Linked DNA regions of Cupriavidus necator N-1. The protein of the gene in region 2 interacts with the protein of the main gene of each other region in a pairwise test. Links are inferred from orthologs where the notes say so. Each region holds a gene or a part of one and is shown on either strand. Other genes may lie near its edges.

The links. The genes of interacting proteins can lie anywhere in the genome.
Region 1: the proteins of CNE_RS00515 (region 2) and ftsZ interact in binary tests that used the Escherichia coli proteins (3 or more experiments, as listed by UniProt). The link is inferred for Cupriavidus necator N-1 from one-to-one orthologs.
Region 3: the proteins of CNE_RS00515 (region 2) and ftsA interact in binary tests that used the Escherichia coli proteins (3 or more experiments, as listed by UniProt). The link is inferred for Cupriavidus necator N-1 from one-to-one orthologs.

What each region holds. Positions count from the first base shown.
Region 1 is NC_015726.1:3,340,269-3,343,244, forward strand. It holds ftsZ (cell division protein FtsZ), read right to left. Parts: upstream 2,098-2,976; coding sequence 904-2,097; downstream 1-903. Other genes in the region: CNE_RS15655 (peroxiredoxin), read right to left, coding at 1-453; ftsA (cell division protein FtsA), read right to left, coding at 2,277-2,976. UniProt on the Escherichia coli protein: Essential cell division protein that forms a contractile ring structure (Z ring) at the future cell division site. The regulation of the ring assembly controls the timing and the location of cell division.
Region 2 is NC_015726.1:100,992-106,755, reverse strand. Bases 466-3,346 are described here. They hold CNE_RS00515 (rod shape-determining protein), read right to left. Parts: upstream 2,488-3,346; coding sequence 1,444-2,487; downstream 466-1,443. Other genes in these bases: gatC (Asp-tRNA(Asn)/Glu-tRNA(Gln) amidotransferase subunit GatC), read left to right, coding at 3,090-3,346; mreC (rod shape-determining protein MreC), read right to left, coding at 466-1,247. Also shown: rod shape-determining protein MreD, read right to left, coding at 1-285; more of mreC, read right to left, coding at 282-465; more of gatC, read left to right, coding at 3,347-3,389; Asp-tRNA(Asn)/Glu-tRNA(Gln) amidotransferase subunit GatA, read left to right, coding at 3,481-4,986; CNE_RS00500 (hypothetical protein), read left to right, coding at 4,983-5,468; CNE_RS00495 (dienelactone hydrolase family protein), read left to right, coding at 5,486-5,764. UniProt on the Escherichia coli protein: Forms membrane-associated dynamic filaments that are essential for cell shape determination. Acts by regulating cell wall synthesis and cell elongation, and thus cell shape.
Region 3 is NC_015726.1:3,341,662-3,344,660, forward strand. It holds ftsA (cell division protein FtsA), read right to left. Parts: upstream 2,117-2,999; coding sequence 884-2,116; downstream 1-883. Other genes in the region: ftsZ (cell division protein FtsZ), read right to left, coding at 1-704; CNE_RS15670 (cell division protein FtsQ/DivIB), read right to left, coding at 2,113-2,999. UniProt on the Escherichia coli protein: Essential cell division protein that assists in the assembly of the Z ring. May serve as the principal membrane anchor for the Z ring.

The DNA of each region.
Region 1 (2,976 bases), 3.2 Mb from region 2 along the record:
CGGTGCCTCGACGTCGAGCCGGGTGACGACGCCGTCGTCGATCACCATCGCGTAGCGCTTGGAGCGCACGCCCATGCCGCGTGCGGTCAGGTCCTGGTCCAGGCCCAGCGCACGGGTCCACTCGGCGCTGCCGTCGGCCATCATGCGCACCGTGCCGCCCGCCTGCTGCTCACGGCCCCAGGCGCCCATCACGAAGGCGTCGTTGACCGACACGCACCAGACCTCGTCGACGCCGGCCTCGCGTAGCGCCGCGGCATGCTGCACAAAGCCCGGCACATGCTTGGCCGAGCAGGTCGGCGTGAAAGCGCCGGGCAGGCCGAACACCACGATCTTGCGGCCGCGGACCAGGTCCGCCACCTTGAAGGCATTGGGGCCAAGGGCACAGCCGTTGCCTTCGGTTTCGAAGAATTCCTGCAGCGTGGCGTCGGGGACGCGGGAACCGACAGTGATCATGGGTCGTGGTCCTCCTGGGTTTTCTGAAGAATAGTCCGGATGCCGGGGCGCAGACGCCCGCACTCAGGCAGATGGGCAATCTCAAGATCATAGGCGCCTTGCCCGCATTGCCAAAGCCGGCTCACATCCGGTGACATCCGGCGCGGATCCGATACACCTTGCTACAAAGACGTCCGCGCGGCGCACCTCTTGGGTGCGCCGCGCGGACGCTGATACATCCCGACCGGGAAGGCGGGAAACCAGTCCGGGGAGGCGGCCAGCGGCACGCCCGTCCCGGCGACGGGATGCGGGTGAAGCTCAGTCCGGCGCAGGCGCGGCGCCGCCAGCGGCCCGGCGGTTCACGTCAGTCCATGCAAGGCACGCGCGGATGGGGAGCGCACGTGCATCGCGACAAGGCGACGCGTTCCGTCAGGCGGCCGGTGGAGGCACCGATGCCGCGCCAGGCAGGGCTCAGTCTGCCTGCTTGCGCAGGAAGGCCGGGATGTCGTACGTATCCACACCCTTTTCCTGCAGCGCCGCCACGTGGGCCGACGCCGACTCACGCGAGCTGCGCCACACTGCCGGCGTATCCAGGTTGCTGTAGTCCGGCGAGCTGTGCGTGGCCGCGGCGGCGGTCATGTTGGCCATCATCTGCACCGGCATGTTGTCCGTGCCGGTCTTGAGCAGGGTCATCGGCTGTTGCTTCTTGGCCGAGCGGCCCAGGCCCGTGGCCACCACCGTCACGCGCAGCGCATCGCTCATCGAATCGTCGTACACCGTACCGAAGATCACGGTCGCATCTTCCGCGGCGTAGCTGCGGATGGTGTTCATGACTTCCTTGGTTTCCGACAGTTTCAGCGAACGGCTGGCGGTGATGTTGACCAGCACGCCGCGCGCGCCGGACAGGTCCACGCCTTCCAGCAGCGGGCTGGCAACGGCCTGCTCGGCCGCCAGGCGGGCGCGGTCAACGCCCGACACGGTGGCCGTCCCCATCATGGCCTTGCCTTGCTCGCCCATCACCGTCTTCACGTCTTCGAAGTCGACGTTCACCAGGCCGTCAACGTTGATGATCTCGGCAATGCCGGCCACCGCGTTGTGCAGCACGTCGTCGGCGCACTGGAAGCACTTGTCCATCTCGGCGTCGTCGCCCATCACTTCGAACAGCTTCTCGTTGAGCACCACGATCAGCGAGTCGACGCTCGATTCCAACTCGCTGGAACCGTGTTCGGCCACCTTGGCGCGGCGCGCGCCTTCGAAGTCGAACGGCTTGCTGACCACACCCACGGTCAGGATGCCCATCTCCTTGGCCACTTGCGCGACGATCGGCGCGGCGCCCGTGCCGGTGCCGCCGCCCATGCCGGCAGTGATGAAGACCATGTGCGCGCCGCGCAGGGAATCGGCGATCTGATCACGGGCCGATTCGGCGCAGTTGCGGCCGACTTCCGGCTTGGCGCCAGCGCCCAGGCCCGTATTGCCAAGCTGCAGCACGCGTGAAGCGCTCGAACGCTTGAGCGCCTGGGCATCGGTGTTCATGCAGATGAATTCGACGCCTTGCACGCCGCGGCTGATCATGTGCTGCACGGCGTTACCGCCCGCACCGCCCACGCCGACCACCTTGATGATGGTGCCGTCCTGCACTTCCGTTTCGATCATGTCAAAGTCCATCACTGCCTCCGAGAAAAATCAGTCCCCAGACGATGCAGCCTCCCCGCCGCAACCCCTGGTTTCTGAACAAGAAACCAAAAAAAGAAAACCAGAAAACTTCCACTCAGCACACAGGCCTGTCCGGTAGACCGCCCTGCCTGCGCGCCGCTGCATCGTCAGCGCGTCAATTTCCGCATTGATCAGAAATTGCCGACAAACCATTCCTTCATGCGCGTCCACACCTGCTTGACCGACCCGCTCTGCACCGCGACCTTGCGCCCGCGCATGCGTTGCACGCGGCCTTCCAGCAGCAGGCCCATCACCGTCGCATAGCGCGGGCTCTTCACCACCTCGTGCAGGTTGCCGCGGTACTCCGGCACGCCCACGCGCACGGGCTTGAGGAAGATGTCCTCGCCCAGCTCGACCATGCCCGGCATCATCGCGGTCCCACCGGTGATGACCACGCCTGACGACAACAGTTCTTCATAGCCGGACTCGCGCACCACCTGGTGCACTAGCGAGTACAGCTCTTCGATGCGCGGCTCGATCACCGCGGCCAGCGCCTGGCGGCTGAGCGTGCGCGTGCCGCGGTCGCCCACGCCGGGCACCTCGATCATGTCGTCCGGGTCGGCGATCGCCTGCTTGGCGATGCCGTACTGGATCTTGATGTCCTCGGCGTCGGGCGTCGGCGTGCGCAGCGCCATCGCGATGTCGTTGGTGATCTGGTCGCCGGCGATGGGGATCACGGCCGTATGGCGGATCGCGCCTTCGCTGAAGATGGCGATGTCGGTGGTGCCGCCGCCGATGTCGACCAGCACCACGCCCAACTCCTTCTCATCCTCGGTCAGCACCGCCAGGCTGGAAGCCAGCGGCTGCAGGATCAGGTCGTGCACTTCCAGG
Region 2 (5,764 bases):
GCGGTGGATGGTGATAGCAAAGTAGGCCAGCAGGGTGTAGGCCAGCGCGTGCTCGCCCAGCAGCCGGGCATCGTGCACGTCCATCAGCAGGCCCAGCAGGAAGGCCACGCCCATGCCCACCTTGCGCGGCTGGTGGATGTTCCAGAACACCAGCACCAGCGCCACCATGTCGGGGACCCACAGCGTGGTGCCCCAGGGCATCAGGTTGAACAGGAACGCCAGCACGAAGCTGAAGGCGATAAAGGCGGGATTGACCGGCCGCAGCAGGTATTGGGGATTGGTCACCGTGGTGCCTCCTTGGCGGGCGCGGCCTTGGCAGCCGCCGCGCTGTCGGCGGCTGCGCGCGCCGCGGCGGACTTGGCGCCCCTGACCGGCGCCTCCGGCTTGGCCTCGACCGTTTCGCGCGCGGGGATGGCCGCGTCGTAGCGCACCACCAGCAGCTGGCGGTGCGCGCGCACGCCGGCCACCGGCTCGCAGTACACGCGCGAGAACGCGGTATCGGCCTTGCGCTCGATATGGATGATCTTTGCCACCGGCAGGCCCGGCGGGTAGGTGCCGTCCAGGCCAGAGGTCACCAGCAGGTCGCCCTGCTGCAGGTCGGCGGCGGCGGCCATGAAGCGCAGGTCCAGCTGGCCCGCGCGCGCGCCGCCGAAGGCCACGCTGCGCAGGCCGTTGCGCACCACCTGCACGGGGATGGCTTGGTCCTTGTCGGTCAGCAGCGTCACCTCGGACTGGAACGGCGACACGCGCGTGACCTGCCCCACCACGCCGCGCTCGTCGATCACCGGGTAGCCGGCACGCAGGCCGTGCTGGCTGCCCTTGTCGATCACGATGCGCTGGCTGTAGGGATCGCGCGCGTCATACAGGATCTCGGCGGCCGTCACCGGCGTGGCCGACTGCTGCGCCAGCCCGAGCAGCTTGCGCAGCTGGTTGTTCTCGGACTCAAGCTGCGCCTGGCGCACCGCGGCCTGGGCCTGCTGCACGGCGTTCTGGCGCAGTTCGCGGTTCTCGGTGGCGAGCATCGCCGACGACTGCGCGTAGTCGAACATCGTGCGCAGCGCGTCGCGCGGCGTCAGCACCAGGCGTTCGACCGGCATCAGCACGGTGGCGGCAACCTGGCGGCCCACGCTGAGCGCGTCGAAACGGGCATCGACCACCAGCAGCGCCAGCGCGATGGTCACGTACAGGACCAGCCTGGCGACTGCCGAGGTGCCTTGCTTGAAGAGCGGCGGAGGGGAGTAATCCATTTACCCGAACAAAGGCCGGAGCCCACGCGGAAACGCCCCGCCGCCCGCCGTGCCGCGCCCGAGGCCCTTGCGGGGACGGGAGCGGCACAGTCGGGCGGCGGGAGCTGCCGGGGCCTGGCCCCGGCGGATGAGGCGCCGCGACACCGCCCTGATCGCTGGATCCGGCAGGCCGCGCATCGCCACGTGAGCGTCCTTCTTACTCGTAGGAGAAGATGCTGCCGAGCTTGTCCATGCGTTCCAGCGCCATGCCGGAGCCGCGCACCACGCAGGTCAGCGGGTCTTCGGCCACCAGCACCGGCAGGCCGGTTTCTTCGGCCAGCAGGCGGTCCAGGTCGCGCAGCAGCGCGCCGCCGCCGGTCAGCATCATGCCGCGCTCGGCGATGTCGGCGCCCAGTTCGGGCGGGGTCTGTTCCAGCGCGATCTTCACCGCCGACACGATCTGGTTGAGCGGATCGGTCAGGGCTTCCAGGATTTCGTTGGAAGACACCGTGAAGGCGCGCGGGATGCCTTCGGACAGGTTGCGGCCCTTGACTTCCATCTCGCGGACCTCGGAGCCCGGGAAGGCCGAGCCGATTTCCTTCTTGATGGCTTCGGCGGTCTGTTCGCCGATCAGCATGCCGTAGTTGCGGCGGATGTAGTTGACGATGGCCTCGTCGAACTTGTCGCCGCCCACGCGCACCGAACCCTTGTAGACCATGCCGCCCAGCGAGATGATGCCCACCTCGGTGGTGCCGCCGCCGATATCCACCACCATCGAGCCCGACGGCTCCGACACCGGCAGGCCGGCGCCGATCGCGGCCGACATCGGCTCCTCGATCAGGTACACCTGGCTGGCGCCGGCGCCCAGCGCCGATTCGCGGATGGCGCGGCGCTCGACCTGGGTCGAGCCGCACGGCACGCAGATGATGATGCGCGGGCTCGGACGCAGCAGCTTGCTGTCGTGCACCATCTTGATGAATTGCTTGAGCATCTGCTCGGTGACGGTGAAGTCGGCGATCACGCCGTCCTTCATCGGGCGGATCGCCTCGATATTGCCCGGCACCTTGCCCAGCATCTGCTTGGCTTCCTTGCCCACCGCCGTGATGGTTTTCTTGGCGTTGGGGCCGCCTTCCTGGCGGATCGCGACGACCGAGGGCTCGTCCAGCACGATGCCCTTGTCGCGCATGTAGATCAGCGTATTGGCGGTGCCGAGGTCGATCGCCAGGTCGTTGGAGAAGTAGCTGCGGAGAAATCCGAACATCAGGAATCCTGTCTGTGGTGGTGTTCGCGGGTAGGCGAAGCGGCCGGCACCGCGGGCGGTCCGGCCACGAAATACGTTGTGTTGAATACGGAATGGTTCCCGGCTTCCCGGTCCGCCCGCCGTCCGGCACGGGGCCTGCCCGGGCCGGGATGGGATTGGGAACGGCACCGCCGGCGCACTGTGCGCGCCGGCACTACGGGAACCTTTGATTAGACCCCGCGGAAAAGTTCGCGGAAATGTGCAGGCACCGGCGCACAATGTCGTTGACATGCGACATGCGCTGGCCGGTTGCAGAGGCCTAATCAGAGGACCCAGGTTCGCCCTTCGGGCGCCTGTGGATGCCAGGCGCAGGCGTGCCGGCCAACGGCCGCTTTGCGGCCATGTGACGTGGGCGTTGCCAAGGGTCGGTAACTCGCAATGATACCTTATAATTCCTGCTGCTTCGGGCGTTTACGGCCTGAAAATACCTGTAATTCCGACGACTCCGGGGCGCCACTCCGGCGCCCCCGGTCAGGCCACGGGCCGTGCGACTCAGCCGCCCCATGAGCCAGCCGCCGGCGCAGCCCGCGCCCCCCGCATCCGAGCATCCGAACCACCACGCCATGGCCCTCGCTCTATCCGACGTCAAGCGCATCGCCCACCTGGCCCGCATCGAAACCAGCGATGACGAGGCCGCCCAGACGCTTGCGCAGCTGAACAACTTTTTCTCGCTGGTCGAGCAGATGCAGGCGGTCGACACCACCGGCATCGAGCCGCTGGCCCACCCGCTGTCTGCCGTGCGCGACATGGTCCAGCGCCTGCGCGAGGACGTGGTCACCGAATCCGACCGCCGGGCCGACTACCAGCGCCCCGCGCCGGCCACCGAAGACGGCCTGTACCTGGTGCCCAAGGTCATCGAATGACCGCCGCCCGGCCCGGACCCGACGCACCCGTGCATGCCTGTCCGCCGCCGGCCACCCGCCAGTACGCTACCCCTGATGCCAACCGACTGTCATGCCCTTTTCCGCTGATTCCGTGACCTCCCTGCGCCAGCTTGCCGATGCGCTGGCCGCGCGCTCCGTCTCCGCCGAGGAACTCGCGCGCGAGTACCTGGCCCGCATCGAGCAGGCCGCCGCGCTCAACGCCTTTATCCACGTCGATGCCGAGCGCACCCTGGCCCAGGCGCGCGCCGCCGATGAACGCCGCGCCCGCGGCGAGGCCGCGCCGCTGACCGGCGTGCCGATCGCGCACAAGGACGTGTTCGTCACGCGTGGCTGGCGTGCCACCGCCGGCTCGAAGATGCTGGGCAACTATGAAAGCCCGTTCGACGCCACCGTGGTCGAGCGCATGGGCGCGGCCGGCATGGTCACGCTGGGCAAGACCAATATGGACGAGTTCGCGATGGGCTCGTCCAACGAGAACTCGCATTTCGGCCCGGTGCGCAACCCGTGGGACACCAGCCGCGTGCCCGGCGGCTCGTCGGGCGGCTCGGCCGCAGCAGTCGCTGCGGGCCTGGCCCCCGCCGCCACCGGCACCGACACCGGCGGCTCGATCCGCCAGCCGGCGTCGTTCTCGGGTATCACCGGCATCAAGCCGACCTACGGCCGCGTGTCGCGCTACGGCATGATCGCCTTCGCCTCGTCGCTGGATCAGGCCGGCCCGATGGCCCATAGCGCCGAAGACTGCGCGCTGCTGCTCAACGCCATGGCCGGCTTCGACCCCAGGGACTCCACCAGCATCACGCCCGCGCAGGGCGGCGTGGACGAGGACTACACCCGGCTGCTGGGCCAGCCGCTCGCCGGCGCCACCGCCGAGCGCCCGCTGGCCGGGCTGCGCATCGGCCTGCCGAAGGAATACTTCGGCAAGGGCCTGTCGGCCGACGTCGAGCAGGCCGTGCGCGCCGCGCTGGCCGAGTATGAAAAGCTGGGCGCCACGCTGGTCGAGGTGACGCTGCCCAAGACCGAGCTGTCGATCCCGGTGTACTACGTGATCGCGCCGGCCGAGGCCTCTTCCAACCTGTCGCGCTTTGACGGCGTGCGCTACGGCCACCGCGCGGCCGAATACCGCGACCTGCTCGACATGTACAAGAAGAGCCGCGCCGAAGGCTTCGGCGCCGAGGTCAAGCGCCGCATCATGGTCGGCACCTATGTGCTGTCGCACGGCTACTACGACGCCTACTACCTGCAGGCGCAGAAGATCCGCCGCATCATCGCCGACGACTTCCAGCGCGCCTTCGCCCAGTGCGACGTGATCATGGGGCCGGTGGCGCCGACGGTGGCGTGGAAGCTGGGCGAGAAGACCTCGGACCCGGTGCAGATGTACCTGGCCGACATCTTCACGCTGTCCACCAGCCTGGCCGGCCTGCCCGGCATGAGCGTGCCGTGCGGCTTCGGCGAAGCCGGCATGCCGGTGGGCCTGCAGCTGATCGGCAACTACTTCGACGAAGCACGCCTGCTGCAGACCGCGCACGCGTTCCAGCAGGCGACCGACTGGCACCTGCGCCGTCCGGGCAAGGCATGAACATGACCGCACGCTCCTCGCTGACCCTGCGCCTGATGGCCGCGGCCGCGCTCGCCGCGGCGGTGGCCGGCTGCATCCCGCTGCCGGGCGGGCTGGGACGGCCCGCGCCCCCGGCTCCGATCGCCAGCCGCGACATCGACCTGGCCGGCGACTGCCGCCGCACCGAGGAAGACGGCTTCCGCGAAGACGCCCAGCTGCGCGTGTCGAACAACAGCGTGCAGCAGCTGTCGTGGAAGCTGTGGGTAGGCAAGCGCGGCTCGTGCAGCTTCAACCTGGCGGACTTCCGCCAGGTCCAGAAGAAGCCGCATATCGAGCTGCGCGCCAATGACGGCAGCGGCTGCAAGCTGATGGTCTGGCAGGACCCGCGCCGCGTCACGCTGGCGCACGCCAATTGCCAGCAGCGCTGCACCCCCGGCATCTACGAAGAAGCCTGGCCCGTGATGTTCGAGCCGGGCAGCGGCGCCTGCGCCCGCACGCGCTGAAGCCACCGAAGCCAGTCATGACCCACGCACCCGCCACCCCGCAACGCTCACTGTGCGCCGCCCGCCCGGCGGTGGCGGTGCTGCGCGCCGTGGTGGCACTGGGGCTGGGCGCATGGCTGGCCGGCGCATCCGCGCATACACCGGACCTGCCCGCCCCCGCGCTGGCACAGCCGGCGCCGCTGACGCCTGCCGGCGTGCTGGCGCCGAATGCGGTGAGCCGGGCCGCGCCAGGGTCTGCGGCAACCGCATCCGTGCCCGCGCAGCGCGTCGAGCTGCGCGGCGATGCGGCCACGCCC
Region 3 (2,999 bases), 3.2 Mb from region 2 along the record:
CGGTCAACGCCCGACACGGTGGCCGTCCCCATCATGGCCTTGCCTTGCTCGCCCATCACCGTCTTCACGTCTTCGAAGTCGACGTTCACCAGGCCGTCAACGTTGATGATCTCGGCAATGCCGGCCACCGCGTTGTGCAGCACGTCGTCGGCGCACTGGAAGCACTTGTCCATCTCGGCGTCGTCGCCCATCACTTCGAACAGCTTCTCGTTGAGCACCACGATCAGCGAGTCGACGCTCGATTCCAACTCGCTGGAACCGTGTTCGGCCACCTTGGCGCGGCGCGCGCCTTCGAAGTCGAACGGCTTGCTGACCACACCCACGGTCAGGATGCCCATCTCCTTGGCCACTTGCGCGACGATCGGCGCGGCGCCCGTGCCGGTGCCGCCGCCCATGCCGGCAGTGATGAAGACCATGTGCGCGCCGCGCAGGGAATCGGCGATCTGATCACGGGCCGATTCGGCGCAGTTGCGGCCGACTTCCGGCTTGGCGCCAGCGCCCAGGCCCGTATTGCCAAGCTGCAGCACGCGTGAAGCGCTCGAACGCTTGAGCGCCTGGGCATCGGTGTTCATGCAGATGAATTCGACGCCTTGCACGCCGCGGCTGATCATGTGCTGCACGGCGTTACCGCCCGCACCGCCCACGCCGACCACCTTGATGATGGTGCCGTCCTGCACTTCCGTTTCGATCATGTCAAAGTCCATCACTGCCTCCGAGAAAAATCAGTCCCCAGACGATGCAGCCTCCCCGCCGCAACCCCTGGTTTCTGAACAAGAAACCAAAAAAAGAAAACCAGAAAACTTCCACTCAGCACACAGGCCTGTCCGGTAGACCGCCCTGCCTGCGCGCCGCTGCATCGTCAGCGCGTCAATTTCCGCATTGATCAGAAATTGCCGACAAACCATTCCTTCATGCGCGTCCACACCTGCTTGACCGACCCGCTCTGCACCGCGACCTTGCGCCCGCGCATGCGTTGCACGCGGCCTTCCAGCAGCAGGCCCATCACCGTCGCATAGCGCGGGCTCTTCACCACCTCGTGCAGGTTGCCGCGGTACTCCGGCACGCCCACGCGCACGGGCTTGAGGAAGATGTCCTCGCCCAGCTCGACCATGCCCGGCATCATCGCGGTCCCACCGGTGATGACCACGCCTGACGACAACAGTTCTTCATAGCCGGACTCGCGCACCACCTGGTGCACTAGCGAGTACAGCTCTTCGATGCGCGGCTCGATCACCGCGGCCAGCGCCTGGCGGCTGAGCGTGCGCGTGCCGCGGTCGCCCACGCCGGGCACCTCGATCATGTCGTCCGGGTCGGCGATCGCCTGCTTGGCGATGCCGTACTGGATCTTGATGTCCTCGGCGTCGGGCGTCGGCGTGCGCAGCGCCATCGCGATGTCGTTGGTGATCTGGTCGCCGGCGATGGGGATCACGGCCGTATGGCGGATCGCGCCTTCGCTGAAGATGGCGATGTCGGTGGTGCCGCCGCCGATGTCGACCAGCACCACGCCCAACTCCTTCTCATCCTCGGTCAGCACCGCCAGGCTGGAAGCCAGCGGCTGCAGGATCAGGTCGTGCACTTCCAGGCCGCAGCGGCGCACGCACTTGACGATGTTCTGCGCGGCGCTGACCGCGCCGGTGACAATATGCACCTTCACTTCCAGGCGGATGCCGCTCATGCCGATGGGCTCGCGCACGTCTTCCTGGCCGTCGATGATGAATTCCTGCGTCAGGATGTGCAGGATCTGCTGGTCGGTCGGGATATTGACCGCCTTGGCGGTCTCGATCACGCGCGCCACGTCGGTCTGCGTGACCTCCTTGTCCTTGATCGCCACCATGCCGCTGGAGTTGAAGCTGCGGATGTGGCTGCCGGCAATGCCTGTGAAGACCTCTGAAATCTTGCAGTCGGCCATCAGCTCGGCCTCTTCCAGCGCCTTCTGGATCGACTGCACGGTGGCCTCGATATTGACCACGACCCCTTTCTTCAGACCCTTGGACTCTGACTGGCCCATCCCGATCACCTCGTAGCTGCCGTCGGGGCGCAGTTCTGCCACCACCGCCGCCACCTTCGAGGTGCCGATATCCAGACCGACCAACAGGTCCTTGTATTCCTTGCTCATCGGGTTTTCTCCGCGTTCTTGCTCTTCAGTCGCGTCGGATTGTTGTTGGAAGTACCTGAAACCGCTGCTGCCGCCGGCGCCGGCTTGGCCGCCTTCGCTGCCTTCGCCGCCTTCTCTGCCCTGACCGCCGCTGCGATCTGCGCCTCGGTCAGGAAGCGGGCATTGGCGGCGCGGATGGCAAAGCCGTTGGGATAACGCAGGTCGGCATACTCGATCTGGCTGCCCCATTGCTGGGTGACCTGCGGCCAGGCCGCGACGAAGCGCCGGACCCGCTGGTCCATCGCCACGCGATCCTCATCGTTCTGCTCGCGGCCCAGTTCGACCTCCATGCCGTTGGACAGCTTCGCGCGCCAGGCATAGCGGCCGGACAGGGCCACCGCCAGCGGCTCGGCCTTGAGCGGCTTGAACCACTGGCGCATGACCTCGAGCTTCTCGATCACGTCGCCCTCGCTGTCCGGCGGCCCGTCCAGCGCCAGCAGCTGTGCGTCTTCTTCCGCCTCGGCGGTGTTGGCGACAAAGACCTCGCCATAGGTATTGATCAGGCGCCCGCTGTCGGGCGTGCCCCAGGTGCCCAGCGCCTCGTGTTCCTCGACTTCGACCGCCAGGCCGTTGGGCCATTCGCGCCGCACGCTGGCGCGCCGCACCCAGGGCACCGACTCGAACGCCTGCCGGGCCGCGTTCAGGTCCAGCGTGAAGAAATTGCCGGTCAGCTTGCCCAGCGCGCTGGCGCGCACGCTGGGCGCGTTCACGTGGCGCAGGGCGCCGCCGTCCAGCGGGCCGATCTCCACATGGGTGATGGCGAACACCGGCCGCTGCGCCAGCCACAGCAGGCCTGCCGCGAGCGCCATCAGCACCACCAGCGCGTACAGCGCGGAGGCGATCA